One region of the Halalkalibacillus sediminis genome, then DNA from elsewhere that is predicted to be linked to it. Evidence: predicted binding sites of a transcription regulator. Region 1 holds the regulator's gene; the other holds the start of a gene.
The links. Region 1 encodes CtsR, which represses protease genes until heat stress. Its sites were predicted from a motif close to ATGGTCAATAAAGGTCAAACA; they were not measured.
Positions count from the first base shown of each region.

Region 1 (4,416 bases):
AATTGAATCATCTGAGATTGTCACTCGGTGGTGAGCTTCATAACGGTCTCTCAACCCTTGTAAAATTTGCACTGACTCTTCAGGTGTCGGCTCATCAACTTGGATCGGTTGGAAACGACGCTCCAGAGCAGCATCTTTTTCAATATATTTTCTATATTCATCAAGCGTTGTTGCACCTATACACTGAAGATCTCCACGTGCAAGTGCAGGTTTAAGAATGTTCGATGCATCGATTGCACCTTCAGCGCCACCTGCACCAATTAACGTGTGTAACTCATCGATGAAAAGAATGATATTTCTTGCTTGGCGAATCTCTTCCATCACTTTTTTCAGACGATCTTCGAATTCACCACGGTATTTAGTACCCGCAACAACTGTACCCATATCAAGAGTCATTACACGCTTATCGCGTAAGATCTCAGGAACTTCATTGTTTACGATTTGTTGAGCAAGCCCTTCAGCAATCGCTGTTTTACCTACACCAGGTTCCCCAACTAGTACCGGGTTATTTTTACGACGACGACTTAATACTTGGATTACTCGTTCAATTTCCTTACTTCTGCCAATAACCGGGTCAATATTTCCTTCTTGCGCTACGACTGTTAAGTCTCTAGCTAAAGAGTCTAACGTTGGTGTACTCGCATTATTCGATTGTTTCTGATTGCGTTGGTTTGAAGTGGATTCGTTGCTTCCTAGTAACTGAAGCACTTGTTGGCGAGCTTTATTCAAGCTAACGCCTAAGTTATTGAATACTCTTGCAGCTACGCCTTCACCTTCACGGATAAGTCCGAGAAGTATGTGTTCAGTACCTACAAATGAGTGATTCAACTTGCGAGCTTCATCCATAGACAACTCAATCACTTTTTTTGCACGAGGTGTGTAATGGATGGTTTGGCTTGTGTTCGTACCTTTTCCAATAAGTTGCTCAACCTCTTGCTGTATCTGATCAGAAGAGACATTTAATGATTGCAACGCCTTCGCAGCAATCCCTTCACCTTCCTTAATCAAACCTAATAAAATATGTTCAGTACCTATATTGTTGTGGCTAAGTCGAATTGCTTCTTCTTGCGACAATGCTAATACTTTTTGAGCTCTCTCAGTAAATCTTCCAAACATCATTTATGATTACCTCCCTTTATTATCCTTCTAATTTTAGTCGTTCGCGTATTAAATTTGATCGGAAAACATCTCGCTCGCGTGGCGTCAATGTTTTCTTTGCATAGTGTTGCAGAAATCCTGGCTGGGTCAATACCATCAGCTCATTCAAAATATTCTTCGGTATTTCTTTAATCAAACCTAAATCTATTCCTAATCGTAAATCCGATAAACATTTAGCGGCTTCTTTTGATTCAATCACTCGACTATTTGCAAGAATACCATAAGATCTGAAAACACGGTCTTCTAACTGTATACCCGATTGGTTCTGAATCCATTCACGCGCTTTTCGCTCGCTAGCAATGACTTGCTTCACAACACTGCGTAGATCCTCTACAATATCCTCTTCTGATTTACCTAAGGTTGTTTGATTCGATATTTGATATAACTGACCAAGGGCTTCGCTACCTTCACCATATATCCCTCTGACCACCAACCCTAATTTGTTGATTTCAGGGACAATCGAACTCATTTGGTTCGTCATTGATAAGGCTGGTAAATGCATCATGACTGAAGCTCTTAGACCTGTGCCGACATTCGTAGGACAACTTGTTAAATACCCTTTGGACTCATCAAATGCGTATTTCACTCTTTCTTCGACCCAGTCATCAAGATCCAGTGCAGTCTTCAGAGCAGTAGACAATTCAAAGCCTGGATAATATAGCTGTATTCTTAGATGGTCTTCCTCATTCACCATGATGGAAGCTTGCTCGTTTTGAGAAATCAGCGCCGCACCAGTTTCATTGTTCTCTGCAAGGTTAGGGCTGATTAAATGTTTTTCAACCAAAACCCTTTTTTCAACCGGCTCAAGCTCTGACATACGCACCAACTTCATTTGTTTAAAGTCCTGAAATGATTGGTTTGTAAGCTCCTGATCCATGTATTCTAATACTTTATTCAAAGAATCTTTATCACTACTAGTCGGAAAAGGGACCTGCTCTAAATTTCGCGCCAATCTAATGCGGCTACTTAACACAATGTCATTGTCTTCACCTTCATTACTCATCCAAGGACTAATAGCATCATTAATGAAATCCTTAAGCGACATTATGAATCACCGCCTTTTTGTTGAGGATTGTTTATTTCTTCATGAAGACTTCTGATTTCATCACGTATTTTTGCAGCCTCTTCGAATTCTTCTTGTTGAATCAGCTGTTGAAGTTTCTCTTTCAATTGGTTTAATTCTCGTTCCTTGTGTAACTTTCCTCCTAAACGTTTTGGTACTTTACCAACATGTTTAGTATTGCCACTGTGGACACGTTTAAAGATAGGGTCCAAATAAGCTTCAAATGCCTTGTAACAATTACTGCATCCGAATTTTCCCTTACTTCTGAACTCCTCATACGACATACCGCAGCGGTCGCACACTAAGCTTCTAGAAGGATGTACTTTTTGTTTTTGATTTAGATTTTGATCAAACGGAAACATTCCAGTCAGAAATTGATGAATCGACATACCACCATTTGGTAAACCCATGTTTCCATCCTGACTAGCGCAATCTTGACATAAATGGATTTCGGATTTCTCACCATTAATCACTTGTGTGTAATGAACAGCTGCATCATTTTCCTGACAGCGTTGACATTTCATGCTTGACCCTCCCAATCAATCTAGAATCTTTATGGTCATTAATAATTCTTTGAAAATTTTAGCTCTAAGTTCATCCCGAGCAGGTAGTGGTATTGATAAAATTTGACGATGCATTATTTTGGACATCAACCTTGCTTCACGCGCTGTCAGCAACTCTTCTTCATACAACCTTTCAATTAAGTCAAGGCTGGCTTGCTGACTTAATTGTTGATTACTTAATAACATCATTTCGTCAATAATTTCTGCCTTCGATTTTGGAGTTAGGCGGATAATCCTTATATAGCCACCACCACCCCTTTTACTTTCAACAATATACCCTTTTTCCACTGTAAAACGCGTTTTTATAACATAATTGATTTGAGATGGTACACATTCAAATTGGTCTGCAATTTCACTTCTCTTTATTTCTATTACATCTCCATTGCTTGATTGAATGATTTTTTTAAGATAATCCTCTATGATGTCAGAAATATTTCGCAAGGTGCACCCCCTCCTCACTAGAATGAATCAATTTATTTTGATCTTAATTTGACTTTGACTATCTTTGACTATAATTTTATTATACTCATTTTCTATTGTGATGCAAAGGGATTTGCTTCAAACATAAAACTTTTTCAAAAGATGGTTCTCAAACAACCTTAACGACTGATATGGCTGGGTTCTACAAGTATTCATCAGTTGAAAATAAATGCATTTACACAATATATTCGAATGAGCGAAAATTAAAAAAGCCTCCATTTTCATGGAGACTTTTATCTTTCGTATACATAGGTTACATGTTCTAATTGACTAATACTATCCAAAATATCATTTTTACTGAATTCCTGATTTTTCTCTAATTCAAGGTATACATTTCTTTGGTCATTACCTTCGGATTCAATCTCTAATCGTTTGATAAGTAATTCAAATTCATCAAAAATATCAAGCACTTTCCCAATGTGAACATCTTTTCTGATCATCAGATGAATAAAATTATCTGACTTCTTTTTAGTGAAATGTTTTTCAAATGAATTTAGGAAAATTAAACTTAGTAACACTACAATTGTTGCTAAAATAGCTAGAGGGTACATTCCTGCTCCCACTACTAATCCTAAGCCTGCAACTGTCCATATTGAAGCCGCAGTTGTTAATCCTCTAATTGTTACCCCATGGACCATGATAGTACCTGCACCAAGAAAACCAATTCCACTAATAACATATGAAGGGATTCTGGCCGGATCAAATCTTATCGTGTCATATTGGGTTATATAAGCTTCAAATCCATAAATTGAAAGAAGCATCATAATGCACGCTCCGACTCCTACCAGTATATGAGTCCTAAAACCTGCAGAATGCTTTTTCAGTTCTCTTTCAAAGCCGATCAATCCACATAATAAGGTAGCCAATAATGTCCTAAGCAACATTACATCGAAATTTTCCCCTAAAAATTCTTTTAGAAGCTCCATAGCTATTCCCCATCCTTAATTTGTTAAGTACTGAATCAATTTTTTAGGTCTTATAATTCTTATTCAATAAATATTAATTTTATAAGATTATCTAGAATTATACAAATAAATATCTTATGATAACCGGTTAAAACAGTATTTCGTTACAAGAAAAGCCAAGAAGATATTGTCTTCTTGGCTTGTTTCGATTGCCCGGCAGCGTCCTACTCTCACAGGGGAAGAACCC
Region 1 covers NZ_PJNH01000005.1:78,812-83,227, forward strand. Annotated here, with positions in the region: gene CEY16_RS14790 (ATP-dependent Clp protease ATP-binding subunit) at 1-1,119, opposite strand, end outside; gene CEY16_RS14795 (protein-arginine kinase McsB) at 1,139-2,203, opposite strand; gene CEY16_RS14800 (protein-arginine kinase activator protein McsA) at 2,203-2,745, opposite strand; gene CEY16_RS14805 (CtsR family transcriptional regulator) at 2,761-3,225, opposite strand; gene CEY16_RS14810 (MgtC/SapB family protein) at 3,498-4,190, opposite strand; partial or broken rRNA gene rrf (5S ribosomal RNA) at 4,381-4,416, opposite strand, start outside.

Region 2 (4,416 bases), on a different contig from region 1:
TTTTTCTTACCTTTGAAGTATATCAGTCATTGAATGATTTTGCATGAATAATCACCACTATTATTAATTCGATTTACTCAGATAATCAACCTTTTATATGATTCAGCTACAAATACTATCATATTAAGCGGCATTTTTTCATTATTCTAATGCAACCCCTCTGTATATTGATGTTCTTCATGTGGTTGCGATCACTTAGCAAACATAGTTGTAATGCTTTCTATCTTTAAGTCACTAAATGTTCAAACTGTTAACGTTTGACCCTCTCTTAAAATTGTATAATATGTAACTAGTCATTTTATTGTTCATTACTCTGTTTACAATAAAACAAACATTTCATTTTGGTAGCTTATATTATTAAACAAAAGTTTTAACTGAATAAAGGTGATTCACATAATACTTAAAGAGCTTTTATCTAATTTCGCAATTTTGATTTCAGCAATATTTTTATATACTCAATCAACCTCTTCTACACCCTTGACCCTTACTTCACCATTGAGAAGTAAATTTATAGTGGGTATGCTTGGAGGTATTTTAAGCAACATTCTCATGCTATATAGTATTGAAATTAACCAGACGTTCATCGACTTACGCCATATCCCCGTTATTATGGTAACTTATTATGGTGGCGCCATCCCAGCAATTATCACGATGACTTGCATTATTTTGGGGCGTTTTTTAATAGGGTTTACTATGTCTGCTTTTTTTGCTTTTGCTTTAATCATACTTATTACTGCTGCAACACTGTTAATCATAAGACTTTCTTTATCTAAGAAGAAAAAGATCTTTCTATCAATAACAGCTTCCAATATTATATTTGCAGCTTTTATTTCTTACCTATTACCCAATTTTGATCGATTGTTCGTTTTGATTGTCTCTTACTGGATCATTTCATACTTTGCTGGTTTTGTTTCATTCTACACGGTCGAGTTTGTCCGGAGAAGCCACAGGCTTTTGTATAAATACAAATCTGAGGCAGCTACTGATGGATTAACAGGACTTCATAACGTCCGGAGGTTTGATGAAACGTTTAACGTTATTAGTACTCAAGCAGAGGAAAAAGGTGAGAGCCTCTCCCTATTATATATTGATATCGATCATTTCAAGAAAGTGAACGATACTTATGGACATAAAGAGGGCGACCAAGTACTTATCAATTTGAGTAAAATCTTAAAAAATACTGTTCGACCATATGATATCGTTAGTCGAAATGGTGGAGAAGAATTCACAATCATTCTCTTAGATTGTCCCTTAAAAAGAGCCTCAGATTTAAGCGAAAAAATTCGATCAGCAGTCAAAAATTATTCATTTGAATTGACTACAGGTCAAGCCATTTCAATCACAGTTTCTATAGGGGTAGCCAGCTACAACGAAACAACCGAAAGACCCTCAATGCTTATAGAAGAGGCAGATCAAGCGTTATATAGAGCAAAACAAACGGGTAGAAACAAAGTTTCCTTCTCATCTAAAGAAAGTGAAGAGTACATTAAAGTATAACTTCTCTAAACGGACATGCCCCCTTCGCAAACAATGTTATTTATAAGAAAGGCTCTGTTAAAGCTCATTGTTGTATTTATCATTGATATAGAAAAAACGCGAGACTCCTGCGGGTCGACTTGGTTCGGTCACGTCCTGTGACCAACGTCGACACTAACACATCTTGTCAGTCGGAAAAGCAACAGGCCACCTTCAAATCGTGGGGGTAAAAATTGATGCTTTTAGATTTTATTAATCAATGTAGGGATTACTACCACAGAAACTAAAACAGTTAGTCCCAAAAAAGCTGAATATACCCCCAGCGATGTATAGTAGGCGTTCACAAATAATAGAATTGCAACAATAATATTAGGAGTTACTGCCAACCAAACCAGTGTGTTTTTGAACAAGTGTGGGGCTCTTTTTTTTATTACACCAACCATACCCCAAAACACCAAATAAATGACAGCCAAAAAAATTATGGCTAACATAATTTCCTCTAATGTTGAATTAAAATCCCATAAATAGTCATATCCCCCCGTCACAAACCAATAGGAAAATATAATGATTATTGTGTTAATGATTAATAATATGTACCCCATCGTATAACCTCCTCCGTAGACTCGAAAAATAAGAAATCTCCCCAACCCTTGATATTAAAGGGATTAGGGAGATTCTAAAGGTTTTAAAAGTGACCTTCAAACACCTATGTATGCCCTCGGAAGGAGTCGAACCTTCATTACAAGAACCGGAATCTTGCGTGTTATCCATTACACCACGAGGGCGTGTTTAAATCGCAATAGTAATTATACGTTTTCTACAAATATAATTCAAGCTCGTCTTTTCTGATTTTCACTGACATATGATAATGTTGTAGTAATTGCTACGTTTATTTGCTTTTGATGTTGGGAAAATTGTTAAAGGTGCATATAGTAAAAGGTGAACATTTTGTTTGACCTTTATTGACCAATCAAGTAAGATAAAGATGTTAAATCAAAGATAAGGAATAAGGGAGGCATATTTTTTATGAACTTAATACCTACAGTCATTGAACAGACAAACCGCGGAGAACGTGCTTACGATATTTATTCTCGCTTACTTAAAGACCGTATCATCATGCTTGGAGGCCCTGTAGACGACAATGTGGCAAATTCCATCGTTGCTCAGATGTTATTCTTAGCTGCAGATGATCCGGATAAAGACATTTCACTATACATCAATTCACCAGGTGGATCGATTACAGCTGGAATGGCTATTTACGACACTATGCAGTTCATTAAACCTAATGTATCAACTATTTGTGTTGGTATGGCTGCATCTATGGGATCTTTCCTACTTGCAGCGGGTGAACCAGGAAAACGTTACGCACTACCAAACAGTGAAGTAATGATTCACCAACCATTAGGTGGTACGCAAGGTCAAGCTAGTGACATTCAAATCCATGCGAAACGCATTGTTGAAATGCGCGAGAAATTGAATAAAATTCTTTCCGAACGCACAGGTCAACCAATGGAAATCATTGAGCGCGATACAGATCGTGACAACTTCATGACTGCTGAACAAGCGAAAGAATATGGCTTAGTTGACGATGTAATGCAAAAATAATTGAAAGCACATAAATAGACTACCGAATTGATCGGTAGTCTATTTTTTTACTTTATAGTGAAGTTGCATGAAGTCACCGAACCGTTCCGTGTAATGTAACTCCAAGTCATATGAAAAGTCCGTTGATTTGAACAGCGGGATTCCTTTTCCTAAGACCACCGGGATTATCGTAATGATCATCTCGTCAATCAACTGATTCTGCATGAACTCATCAGTCAAATCCGCGCCTCCCACCAACCACAAATTCTTTCCTTCTTGTTGCTTCAAGTTTTGAACAAAGGTAGGCATATCTTGATCCACAAAGTTCACATGCTCTTCCGTACTTCGATCGGATCGTGTAAATACATAAGCTTCTTTATCTTGGTGAGGAAATTCATCGACTAAAGTCATAAGATGATCGTACGTTTTTCTTCCCATGAAAAGGGTATCCACAGTATCGTAAAACCTTCCAAATCCATTATCACCATTACCAACACTTTCTGCTTTTTGTAACCACTCGATTCCACCATCAGGGTCAGCAATAAACCCATCCAAACTTGTAGCAATGAACAAAATGACTTTTCTGTTAGAGTCCAAGTCAAATCCCTCCCACTTATTTTGGATTAAAAAATGCGCACGGCCCTGATTAGTCCGTGCACATTAACTCACAATTATTCACTTTCAACTAAAGTAATTAAAGATTCTAGCGCCTGATCTTCATCAGGTCCTTCTGTGCTGATCGCAACTACTTCATTGGAGCCGATTGCTAAACTCATAACACCCATGATGCTTTTTGCGTTTACACGTTTCCCGTCTTTTTCTAAGAAAATATCAGAGGAATATCGATTTGCTTCTTGTACGAACTTTGCAGCAGGTCTGGCTTGCAGTCCTGTTTCTAGTTTAACCGTAATTTCCTTTTCAACCAAAACTTCTACCCCTCTCCATTCAAGTGGTTTTCTTCACAAGATTGTAAGCGTTTTTATTTGCTTCATTATACATGATTTTAACCATTTGAACAACGCCTGATGACTAGTTTTCCAAGAGTTCACCTTTTCTTAATTTCTCGGCGTACTCATCAATTTTCTTCAAACGATGGTTAATCCCTGACTTACTGATTTTCCCGTTGGTAGATAACTCACCAAGTTCCTTCAACGAAACATCTTGGTGGTCAATACGCAACTGGGCTACTTCTCTCAGTTTTTCTGGTAAGGACTCTAAACCGACCGTTTGATCGATATATTTAATGTTCTCCACTTGTCTGAATGCGGCGCCAATCGTTTTATTCAGGTTCGCTGTTTCACAGTTGACAATCCGGTTCACGGAGTTACGCATATCGCGGAGAATACGGATATCTTC
Region 2 covers NZ_PJNH01000002.1:553,783-558,198, reverse strand. Annotated here, with positions in the region: gene CEY16_RS08895 (GGDEF domain-containing protein) at 385-1,497, shown strand; gene CEY16_RS08890 (hypothetical protein) at 1,719-2,078, opposite strand; tRNA gene CEY16_RS08885 (tRNA-Arg) at 2,190-2,261, opposite strand; gene clpP (ATP-dependent Clp endopeptidase proteolytic subunit ClpP) at 2,503-3,081, shown strand; gene CEY16_RS08875 (dihydrofolate reductase family protein) at 3,121-3,657, opposite strand; gene CEY16_RS08870 (HPr family phosphocarrier protein) at 3,732-3,986, opposite strand; gene whiA (DNA-binding protein WhiA) at 4,090-4,416, opposite strand, start outside.
Region 2: clpP (ATP-dependent Clp endopeptidase proteolytic subunit ClpP) is a predicted target of CtsR. The motif match lies at 2,426-2,446, and genes of this name have one in related genera.